2 regions of the Paenibacillus sp. G2S3 genome follow, and region 1 is predicted to be linked to the other one. Evidence: a T-box and tRNA genes for the amino acid it is inferred to sense, from the RefSeq annotation. Region 1 holds a T-box; the other holds one or more tRNA genes.
What was found. The T-box of region 1 lies ahead of metG (methionine--tRNA ligase). A T-box ahead of a tRNA ligase gene usually reads a tRNA of that ligase, here a tRNA-Met.
Positions count from the first base shown of each region.

Region 2: it has a tRNA-Met gene. The T-box ahead of metG (methionine--tRNA ligase) is inferred to sense a tRNA for this amino acid. The anticodon was not compared.

Region 1 covers NZ_CP126095.1:4,082,204-4,087,335, forward strand. Annotated here, with positions in the region: gene QNH28_RS17825 (LysR family transcriptional regulator) at 1-426, shown strand, start outside; gene metG (methionine--tRNA ligase) at 436-2,082, opposite strand; T-box leader at 2,127-2,388, opposite strand; gene htpG (molecular chaperone HtpG) at 2,523-4,403, opposite strand; gene QNH28_RS17840 (LysR family transcriptional regulator) at 4,559-5,132, opposite strand, start outside.
Region 2 covers NZ_CP126095.1:5,044,386-5,049,517, reverse strand. Annotated here, with positions in the region: gene pyrE (orotate phosphoribosyltransferase) at 1-320, shown strand, start outside; gene QNH28_RS22235 (ABC transporter substrate-binding protein) at 872-2,359, shown strand; gene QNH28_RS22230 (hypothetical protein) at 2,472-2,636, shown strand; tRNA gene QNH28_RS22225 (tRNA-Met) at 2,719-2,795, shown strand; tRNA gene QNH28_RS22220 (tRNA-Ile) at 2,840-2,913, shown strand; gene QNH28_RS22215 (N-acetylmuramoyl-L-alanine amidase) at 3,348-3,770, shown strand; partial or broken gene QNH28_RS29660 (hypothetical protein) at 3,782-3,841, shown strand; gene QNH28_RS22210 (hypothetical protein) at 4,489-4,911, shown strand; gene QNH28_RS22205 (hypothetical protein) at 5,000-5,132, shown strand, end outside.

The DNA of each region.
Region 1 (5,132 bases):
CCCTTTAATGCAACAAATTTAGAATGTCTTTACACACAAGCTGAGCCTATGATTGCCGTAATGACTCCAGAGTATGACTGGAAAACAGATGAAAACTTCGTTGAGATCGGTGAGTTAAAAGATAAGCCGCTCATTATCTACCGCCGTTTCGAGCAGCTTATCCGGGAAACCTGTCTTGAGAATGGCTTTGATCCGCTAATCTTCTGCATGAATGATGATGCGAGAACAACACTGCTCTGGGCGAATGCTGGTCTCGGCATCGGAATCATCCCCAAATCCGCTTTCGAATTAACGAGTAACCGTAATTTGATCTATAAAGAAATCAGTAGTGAATCGCTTCGCACGCGTGTCGCCGCTGTCTGGATCAAGGATAAATACTTGTCATCATTAGCTTCCAAGTTTATTGAGAGCTTCAAGAATGGTTAATAAACATCATTATTTACTCACTTGTTGTTGAATAAGCCTTTCTTCTTCTTCTTTAATACGACTAATATCAATTCGTTCAAACAACAATTGTAAATCAGTTACCTGTTGATAAGGGGGAACTGAGCGGGGCTGCCAATTCGGTAGCTCAAGCGATAGGAACCCCCTGATCTTCTCACAAGAAAACGGCAGAAACGGATGCAGCAAATTCGCCAAATTAGCGATAATTTGCACGCATGTATATATCGTAGAATCACAGGCATCGCGATCCTCTTTTACTTGAAGCCAAGGTTTTTCCCGATCAAAATACTGGTTTGCCTTTCGCACATAAGAGAAAATATACTCCAGCGCATCCTTCAAATCTCCAGCCTCAATGAGGCGTCCTGACTCCAGATACAGGAGCTCAATGTTATCTCTCCACACTTTATCTAACTTCCCACTCGGTACTTTTCCTTCATAAAACTTATCAACAAAAGCCAACGAGCGATTCACAAAGTTACCAAATGCTCCAAGTAACTCGCCATTATGGCTATAAATAAACTCTCTCCAAGAAAAATCAGTATCCCGCTTCTCGGGTCCGTTAGCAATCAAGAAATAACGAATAGAGTCAGGATGATAACGTTCTAGAATATCAGGTACCCAAACCGCCCAATTACGGCTAGTTGAGAACTTCTGCCCCTCAAGAGTTAAATATTCGCTGGATATAATGCGATCCGGTAAATGCAGACCTCGAGCTCCTAATAAGACGGCTGGCCATATCAAGGTGTGAAATGGAATATTGTCTTTACCATGGACATAATAAGCGATTATATCCCCTTTTTCCTCTGCCCAAAAATCCTCCCAGCTACCCCCAGATTGTGTGGCCCACTGCTTACTGGCTGATAAATAACCACTTACTGCCTCAATCCAAACGTAAATCTTTTTATCTTCAAATCCAGCTACAGGAACATCTACACCCCAAGATAAGTCTCTGGTAACCGCGCGATCCTGAAGCCCTTCCTTCAAATACCGTTTGGTCAGTTTTATTGCATTTTCTCTCCAGCTTACTGCTTCATCTACATATTCCGTTAATTCAGATTGAAATTCAGACAAGCTAAGATAATAATGCTCTGTTGGCCGTTCTGTCGGCGTATTCCCACACAGCTTGCATGTTCTATTTAATAAATCAGATGGATCTAGAATCGTAGAACAATAATCGCATTGATCTCCCCGCGCCTGCTGGCCACATACCGGACAAGTCCCTTCCACATATCTGTCTGGCAAAAAGCGCTGATCCACCTCGCAGTAACATTGCGCTATGGTTTTTTTATATAAATGCCCATTCTTTAGTAACTCTAAAAATAACTCTTGCACGACCTTGTGATGCTGCTGTCGATCCGTTCGAGTATATAGATCATAACTAAATCCCAACTGTTCAAAACACTGTAGAAACTCCTCATGATATCTGCTGGCAAAAGCTCCGGGAGTGATTCCTTCTTTGGAAGCCTGAACCGCCACTGGTGTGCCATGACAGTCACTGCCAGACACATATAAAACGTTATCTCCCTTAGAGCGAAAATAGCGTGCCAGCACATCCCCAGGCAACACACTTGATAATCTTCCAAGATGCAAAGATCCATTCGCATACGGCCAAGCACCACCTATAAACACATTACTCATTAACCTTCTCCTCCTTTTTTTAGACAACAAAAAAACTCCCATCCACAAAGGACGAGAGTTCTACTCACGTGTTACCACCTAATTTTATAAATGCCTCATGACATTTACCTCTTCAGGTACGACGTTAATTAACGTTTATACCCTAGCACTGTAACGGATGCAGGTTCCGGCGCAGCCTACACCCCAAAAGGGTTCGATGCGCAGCTCTGAGACCATATTCCCAAGGGTTTTCTTTACTCCTTTTCAGCGACCGGAGCTCTCTGTTGAAAGAATTGCCGTGGTACTCTTTCTCTTCTTAGCCTTTGAATATTCAAGTTACTGGAAATAATACTGAATTTATCGAGTAAAGTCAATACATAGGCTCAAGCACAATGAATTCGCCATAGTTTTTATAAAAAAGACCACCCAATCGTACAATTGGATGGTCCCTATACTTTAAATTATTTCATGATTTTGCAAATATCATTAGTGAATTGAACAGGATCACTAACCTGCAATCCTTCGATCAACAGGGCTTGGTTGTACAACAGGTTCGTGTATAAACCGAGCTTCTCTTTATCGTTCTCAGCTGCCGCTTTTAAGGACTGGAATACTTCGTGATGGATGTTGATTTCGAGTACCTTGTCCGCTTGAACCTCTTGGCCATTCGGCATCGATTTAAGGATTTTTTCCATCTCGATCGTCAGCTCGCCTTCAGCAGAGAGACATACCGGATGTGTTTTCAAACGTTTGGAAGCTTTAACAGTTTTCACTTTGCCGGACAGGATGTCCTTCATCGCTTCAAAAAGCTCCTTGTTTTCGTTCTCTTCCGCTTCCGTTGGCTTGTCCGCTTCGTCTGCTTCGATTCCCAAATCTCCGCTGGATACGGACTTAAATTCTTTTTCCTTATAAGACAGGATCATCTTGATCGCAAATTCATCAATATCATCCGTGAAGTAAAGAATTTCATACCCTTTATCCGATACAAGCTCGGTTTGTGGGAGTTTTTCGATTCTGTCGATCGACTCTCCGGAAGCATAGTAGATATACTTTTGATCTTCTGGCATTCTTGACACGTATTCGTCCAGCGTGACCAGCTTCTTCTCCTTGGAGGAGTAGAACATCAGCAAATCTTGAAGTGTATCTTTGTGCATTCCATAATCGTTATATACACCAAACTTAAGCTGTCTGCCAAAAGCATTATAGAACTGCTCGTATTTCTCTCTTTCATCCTTCAACAAGCTTTGCAATTGGCTCTTCACTTTATTCTTAATGTTCTTCGCGATTAGAGTCAATTGACGGTCATGCTGGAGCATCTCTCTGGAGATGTTCAATGAAAGATCCTCTGAATCTACCATACCTTTTACAAAACTAAAATAGTCAGGCAGCAGATCCGCACATTTGTTCATGATCAATACACCGTTGGAATAGAGCTCAAGACCTTTTTCATATTCCTTTGTGTAATAATCAAATGGCGTGTTTTCTGGGATAAACAGGATTGCATTGTATACGACAGCACCATCAGCACTGATATGAATATGTTTAAGCGGCTTGTCGAAGCCGTAACGTTTCTCTACATAGAAGTTGTCGTAATCTTCTGTAGTTAGCTCGCTTTTGTTCTTGCGCCAGATGGGCACCATGCTGTTCACGGTTTGTTCTTGAACCACTTCTTCGAACTCGTTCTCTGTGCCTTCTTTTGGCTTTTGCTCCTTCACGTCCATTTTAATTGGGAAACGGATGAAGTCGGAGTATTTTTTAATGATGGATTTCAGGCGATATTCTTCCAAATATTCATCGTATTGATCTTCTTCGGTATTCTCTTTAATTTTCAAAATCACATCAGTACCAACCGAATCTTTCTCGACAGACTCGATAGTATAGCCGTCAGCGCCCTTAGACTCCCATTTAAAGGCCTCGTCGCTGCCTAGTGCCTTACTGATCACCGTAACGTCATCTGCCACCATAAACGCAGCGTAGAAGCCAACCCCGAACTGCCCGATGATGTTGTGACCATCTTTAGCTTCATTCTCTTTCTTAAAAGCAAGGGATCCGCTCTTCGCGATCGTTCCTAGGTTATTCTCCAGCTCCTCTTGCGTCATCCCGATACCTGTATCGGAGATGGTCAAGGTTCTGTTCGCCTTATCGGCAGTCACTTTAATATAATAATCTTCTTTATTGAAGACCAAGCTTTCATCAGCTAACGCTCTGTAATAGATCTTATCAATTGCATCACTTGCATTGGAAATCAGCTCGCGCAGGAAAATTTCCCGTTGTGTATAAATGGAGTTAATCATCATTTCCAGCAATCTTTTCGATTCGGCTTTAAACTCTTTTTTGGCCATGAATAAGTAGATCTCCTTTCAAAATAACCTTTTTGTCCAACACTCTGTGATTAGCACTCAAATGTGTTGAGTGCTAATTCTTCTTTTTATATAACATAAACTGATTTTGAATGTCAATATTTACAGCGTTTTTCATTAAATATTGCTAACTTTTTCTAATGATTTGCAAGTAACATTTGGGTTAGAAATTGTAACGGCTGGGACTTCCACTTCTTAGGGTGCATCAGAAGCTGCAGATCAAAGTGAATTTCTGAATGTGCAAAGGGCAGCTCGGCCAAGTTCCCCCGTTCAATTTCTTCCTCTGCAACAATTTTCGGTAATAATGCAATCCCAAGACCATTCATAACACAACGTTTAATCGCCTCTAGATTCGAAAGCTCAAAACCTATGCGGAATACGATCCCATGCTCTTTTAACAAATTCTCAAATAGACTCCTGTAAATACAGCTCTCTTCAGAAACAATTAATTCGCAGTTATTTAGATCCTGTAGCGTTACTGTATCCATCTGGGCAAGGGGATGATTAATGGGGGCTATCAACACGAGCGGTTCATCTCTAATGATCGTACGATCAAGTAAAGAATCCGTAGTGGTACGATCGAGCATCAAGCCGATGTCTACTTCCCCATCTTTTATTTTGGCCAAGAGGTTAGCTTCCTGCATCGTTTGCAGATGGATATCAAGTTTCGGAAATTTCGTCCTCAACTGCTGTAAGTAGGGTGGCAAGTAG
Region 2 (5,132 bases), 960 kb from region 1:
AGCAGAATCAGATCGAAGGACTGATTAAGCCGGGGCAAAAGGTTGTTGTTATTGAAGATCTGATCTCCACTGGTGGAAGCTCCATCAAAGCGGCTCAGGCCGTGCAAGAAGCTGGCGCAGAAGTGCTGGCTGTACTCGCGATCTTCAGCTACGAGCTGGACCGTGCAGTGGATGCTTTTACTGCAGCTGAAATGCCATTACAAAGCTTGTCCAACTACAGCACATTGATTGATGTGGCTCTTGCACAAGGCAAAATTGAATCGACGGACGTAGAAGCACTGAAGTCTTGGAGAAAAGATCCGTCATCATTTGGTGTTTAATTTTAAATAATGAGTATAGTTTAAGCGAGCCTCTCACTTTTAGTGGGGGGCTTTTTTTATTGTGAGGAGTGCGAATAAAAAGAGGGACACAACATACTCAACTGTCATCCAAGACACGAATAGTTGTATTTTGTACACTTAAACTAACTCTCCTTAGAGGAATCGGCACTATAGTTGTACTTTGTGCAATTATAATCAGCCTAGTATCTGCCGAAAGCTCATAGTAACGTCTTTTAACTGCACAGAGTGCAATTAAAAGGGGAAACAAAATAAATGAAGCTCTAATAATTGCAGAAAGTGCAACTATTCAGTCGCAGGTGGTCCGATTGTGCCGACCATAGGAAGGATAGCAGGTTAGTGGGAAAGTGGAGATCGTGTCTTTGCATAAGCTCCTAGTAACATTTTTATGAGAATAATATGAAGAAATCGTAGTATAACTTTAAACGTCCTGTAACTTCCCTTCTTGATTAAAGCTTTATACTGTTACTAGGTTATGGATTATTTATCCATAAGATGTAGAGGAATCAAGTATTTTATGGGAGGATATTATAATGAATCATATAAACAACAATAAACGGCTGTGGCGCCGCTGGTTAAGCTTTGGGTTGTGCGCTGCGCTGTTACTACCACTAATATCAGATGGGTGGAATACGGTTTGGGCTGAGGCTTCTAAAGCTCCAGTGGAGCAACGTGTATTGCGTATTGGGAGTCTATGGTCTGGAGAGGACGATTCGTTTTTTCGTCAGCAGTTTACGGATATGTATGAATTGCAGCATCCAGAAATCAAATTGGAGATCATTCCGGCTATAGATACGAATGACCTTCGGTACAATAACACCTCCTCAGACGCAAGTTCTGATAATTTGGAAAATATCCGAGCGATTATGGGCGGGGATAAGCCTGTTGATGTGATCGTCGGTGATAGCGCATTAGTGAAGAGTTTGGTGGATCATAATCTTGTTCAATCGCTGGAGCCGCTTATAGCGCGTGATCAGTATGATTTAAGCAATATGGCGCCTACAATGCTGAATGGAGTTCGTGAGCTGGGTAGAGGAAGTCTTTATGCGTTGGCGCCGATCTTCTCGTCTAGTGCGCTTTTTTATAACAAGGGAATCTTTGATGCTGCTGGTGTGGGCTATCCGACGGATAAGATGACTTGGAATGAACTGTTTACGCTGGCAGATAAGGTGACGAAGAAGTCATCTAATAAAGAAACTCGGATATACGGGTTCTCAATGAACCGTTACTTAAGTGATCCATTTTGGGATATGCAGAGCTATGTCGCACCACTAGAACTTACGATGTACGATAATAAGGGTCAGCACATGACTGTAAATACTGCACAGTGGAATCAGGCTTGGACTACTTACAGCCAGTTGGTTAAGAAACAAATTGTACCTGAGTTAAATGGGCTGGATTTTGCAGGAACAGAAGGGAATACCTACAGTCCAATCCAAGGCGATCTGTTCCTCACAGGAAAAGCAGCAATGGTCGTTGGAGAATATGGTTATCTCAATGAACTGGCGGGAGTGGCCCGTAATGCTGCTAAGATCAAAAATTACAGTCCCATCAAATGGGGCGTGGTTACTGTACCTACCTTTCAGGAAAAACCGGATGTTGCCATTGGAACATGGCTTGGTAATATGATGGCTATTAATTCTATGGCTACTAATAAGGAAGATGCCTGGGATTTGATTAAGTTCGTCAACAGTAATGAGGTTGCGAAAATTAAAGCCCATAACAAGAGTGAACTGACTTCCCGTAAGGATTATATTACCGCTCAAACCCCTTCTGTAAATTTGGAAGCTTTTTATACGCTTAAGCCTTTACCTGCAACGGATCCTTTATTGATCAATTTACAGATGCAGAAGCCTGGGATTAGCCGAATTAGCGATGTTGGACGTCAACTATTCATTGATGTTTATCAGGGTAAGAAAACCGTCGAGAATGCACTCAAAGCTTGGGAGAAGCAAGGGAATACCATGCTGGATACACTTGAAAAAGATCCCACGGTCTATTTCGACTCGATCGGTGAATGACTCTGGAATATGCCCCTAGCCACCAGTTTTCTGGTGGCTTATTTTGTGGAACTTGGGCATGATAAGTTCAGAGCGGTGTATCATAAATTTGCGAAAAGGAGAAGAGGGCATCATGAATTGGATATACTTCGCGAAACTGTTCAGGACCAGATTTCAAGCAGGTTGTTTGGCTAAAAGATTGGAGCAAGATGGCTGGATTTACGGATATCATGATCCACGTTTTGTAGAAATTTATCGATCCCGCAAAGGAAGGTACGGGGTTAGATTTCTGCCTTGAGAACTTTTATAAATTCTTCCTTGACGTAGACCCAATTTGTACTGTATATTATTTATTGTCGCTGTTTGAATATTTTTTCTGACGCGGGGTGGAGCAGCCCGGTAGCTCGTCGGGCTCATAACCCGAAGGCCGCAGGTTCAAATCCTGCCCCCGCAACCAATTTATTTACAACAGCAATTGTACATTCGGATATTTTTAGATCCGGGCCCTTAGCTCAGTTGGTTAGAGCGGTCGGCTCATAACCGATTGGTCGGGGGTTCGAGTCCCTCAGGGCCCACTTATCAAAAACCCTTACTTTGTAAGGGTTTTTTGCTGTCTGTAGGTTTAGAAATATTAAGAAAATAGAATGGAATGGCCAGGTTTTTGAGATTGCCAACGGATTTGCTAACGAGAACTATAATAAGAATGATGTATGTGTATGTCGCTGATCATGAAAACTAATTTTTTTGATACCTGCTTTACGTACAAGTACGTCCATACCTTCAGTAATTCATTTTAGCTTTATATAGCCTTATAGCAGCAGCTTATCATTTAAAACAAATTACTCAGTCTTGGGTATATCCTTAAACAAACTCCAAAGGTACCTGATTGGACAATTATTTACGCAGTTACTTTAGCCGCAATCATCCTAGTTGTACTGACTAATTGATTAAATGTGGGCAGTGTGCTGCAGGCGATTTTATGTAGACAAATTATGATGGAGTTCAGGTGTTGCTATCCCGTAGCACTGATGTATTTCTGGAATTAAAAGAGCGTACAAATCTAGCCAACAAAGCAGGCGCTGATATCCTGGTTTCAATCCATAGTAACGCTGGGGGTGGCTCTGGCGGTTTTGAGACGTATAGATATACAAAAGCCTCAACCGCATCGGTAGCACTGCAAAACGTCCTGCACACAGAAAATATGGATACGCTCAATAAGGTTGCTGTTGGTGTGATAAATCGGGGTAAGAAGGTAGATATTCTGCACATGGTACGAGAGAGCAACATGCCAGCAGTGCTAACGGAAAATTTATTTTTGGATGTGGCCACTGACGCTGCCAAACTTAAAAAAGATGTGGTTATCCAAGCAATCATTGATGGTCATGTAATCGGGATGGTAGAGGCACTACTTATACACCGACACGAGCTGTAGCAGAGGCATTAGGGGCTACAGTCATCTATGACGCAGCCAGCAAGAAGGTTATTATCACTAGGAGAGTCTGAAATTATTGATAATATCTATAAAAATTGTTTCAGACTTGTATAATTTGTATAATTAGTATAATCATATTAATGACTTTATAGTCTTATTGATTATTTTTTGTCTGTATGATTATAAAAATCAAGGCTCAGTTGTAGAGAACTTCTGAGCCTTGATACATAAATGTTATTAATATACTACTACATGCTAAATTAATAGTTGAATTTGTGTCCAATCATAACCATTTCCATTAATTTTATCAGTAGTTAATTTTCTATAAACATGGTTAGCATTGCTTCCCTTAATATCTACAGTCTAAGTACTGCTAAGAGCTCCTACAGTGCCTGTAGATGACATTTTCCATTTTGCCCAGCCATATGCATATCCACCTGTAATATATCCAGGATTATTTGTACCTTGCTCGGTAATAAAGTATGCTGGATTCCAATTATTATGTCCTTGAGCAATAGTTAAGCTCTTAGTTGCAACACTTCCATCATAAGCGTGTATAAAAAAACACCCCGTCAACCTTAAATGGTCGGTGGGGTCTATTTCATTTCTCTCATTGTAAATAAGCTCTTAATCAAACGTTTTTCTCTGATGAAAGGTCCAAACTATAAAACCCTTTAGGACATACAATACTGTATCTTATAAAAAGGAGGTTTTTCATTTGGGAACTTATCTTGATGGAAGAACGTCGCAGAATGCGAGCTATGCAAATTCTATTGCAATTCCAATTACATTACTAAACACTCCACAGTTATTCGGACAAGTAGGGCTTATATCAGAAGGAGTGACAACCAATCCTCGTGTTATTTTGAAAGGTACTATATCATTACAACTGCCCTTGGCTTTCTTAGGGATTACTATAACCATTGTAAGAGGAACATTACCTACTGATCCATTAGTTTACTCAGCCACATCGACCTTTAACCTAAGTGTATTGGCGCCACAAGTAATTACTTTCTCTGCTGATGATTTTAATCCCTCAGTAACGCCGCAATTGACTTATACTGCTTTTGTTTCGTCTAACTTGCTTGGGACAATTCGTGTTGGTCCAGAAAGCTTTGATGCTATTCTGGTATCTGATTAAAGCAAGGATTTAATTAAGCTCGCTGGCTTCGGCTGGTGGGCTTTTTTCTTTCTTTATTACATGGTAAAATCAGGAAAATATTCAAAGGATGATGAAGATGCGCCGCGGTTTCCTTGCCTTGTTGTTTTTAGTTGTATTAGCTGCTTGCGGATCAACGGAGAGTAGTATTTCAGCTGAAGATCTTGCTATTGTTAAATTGGACAAAGAAAAGGAAATCGTGA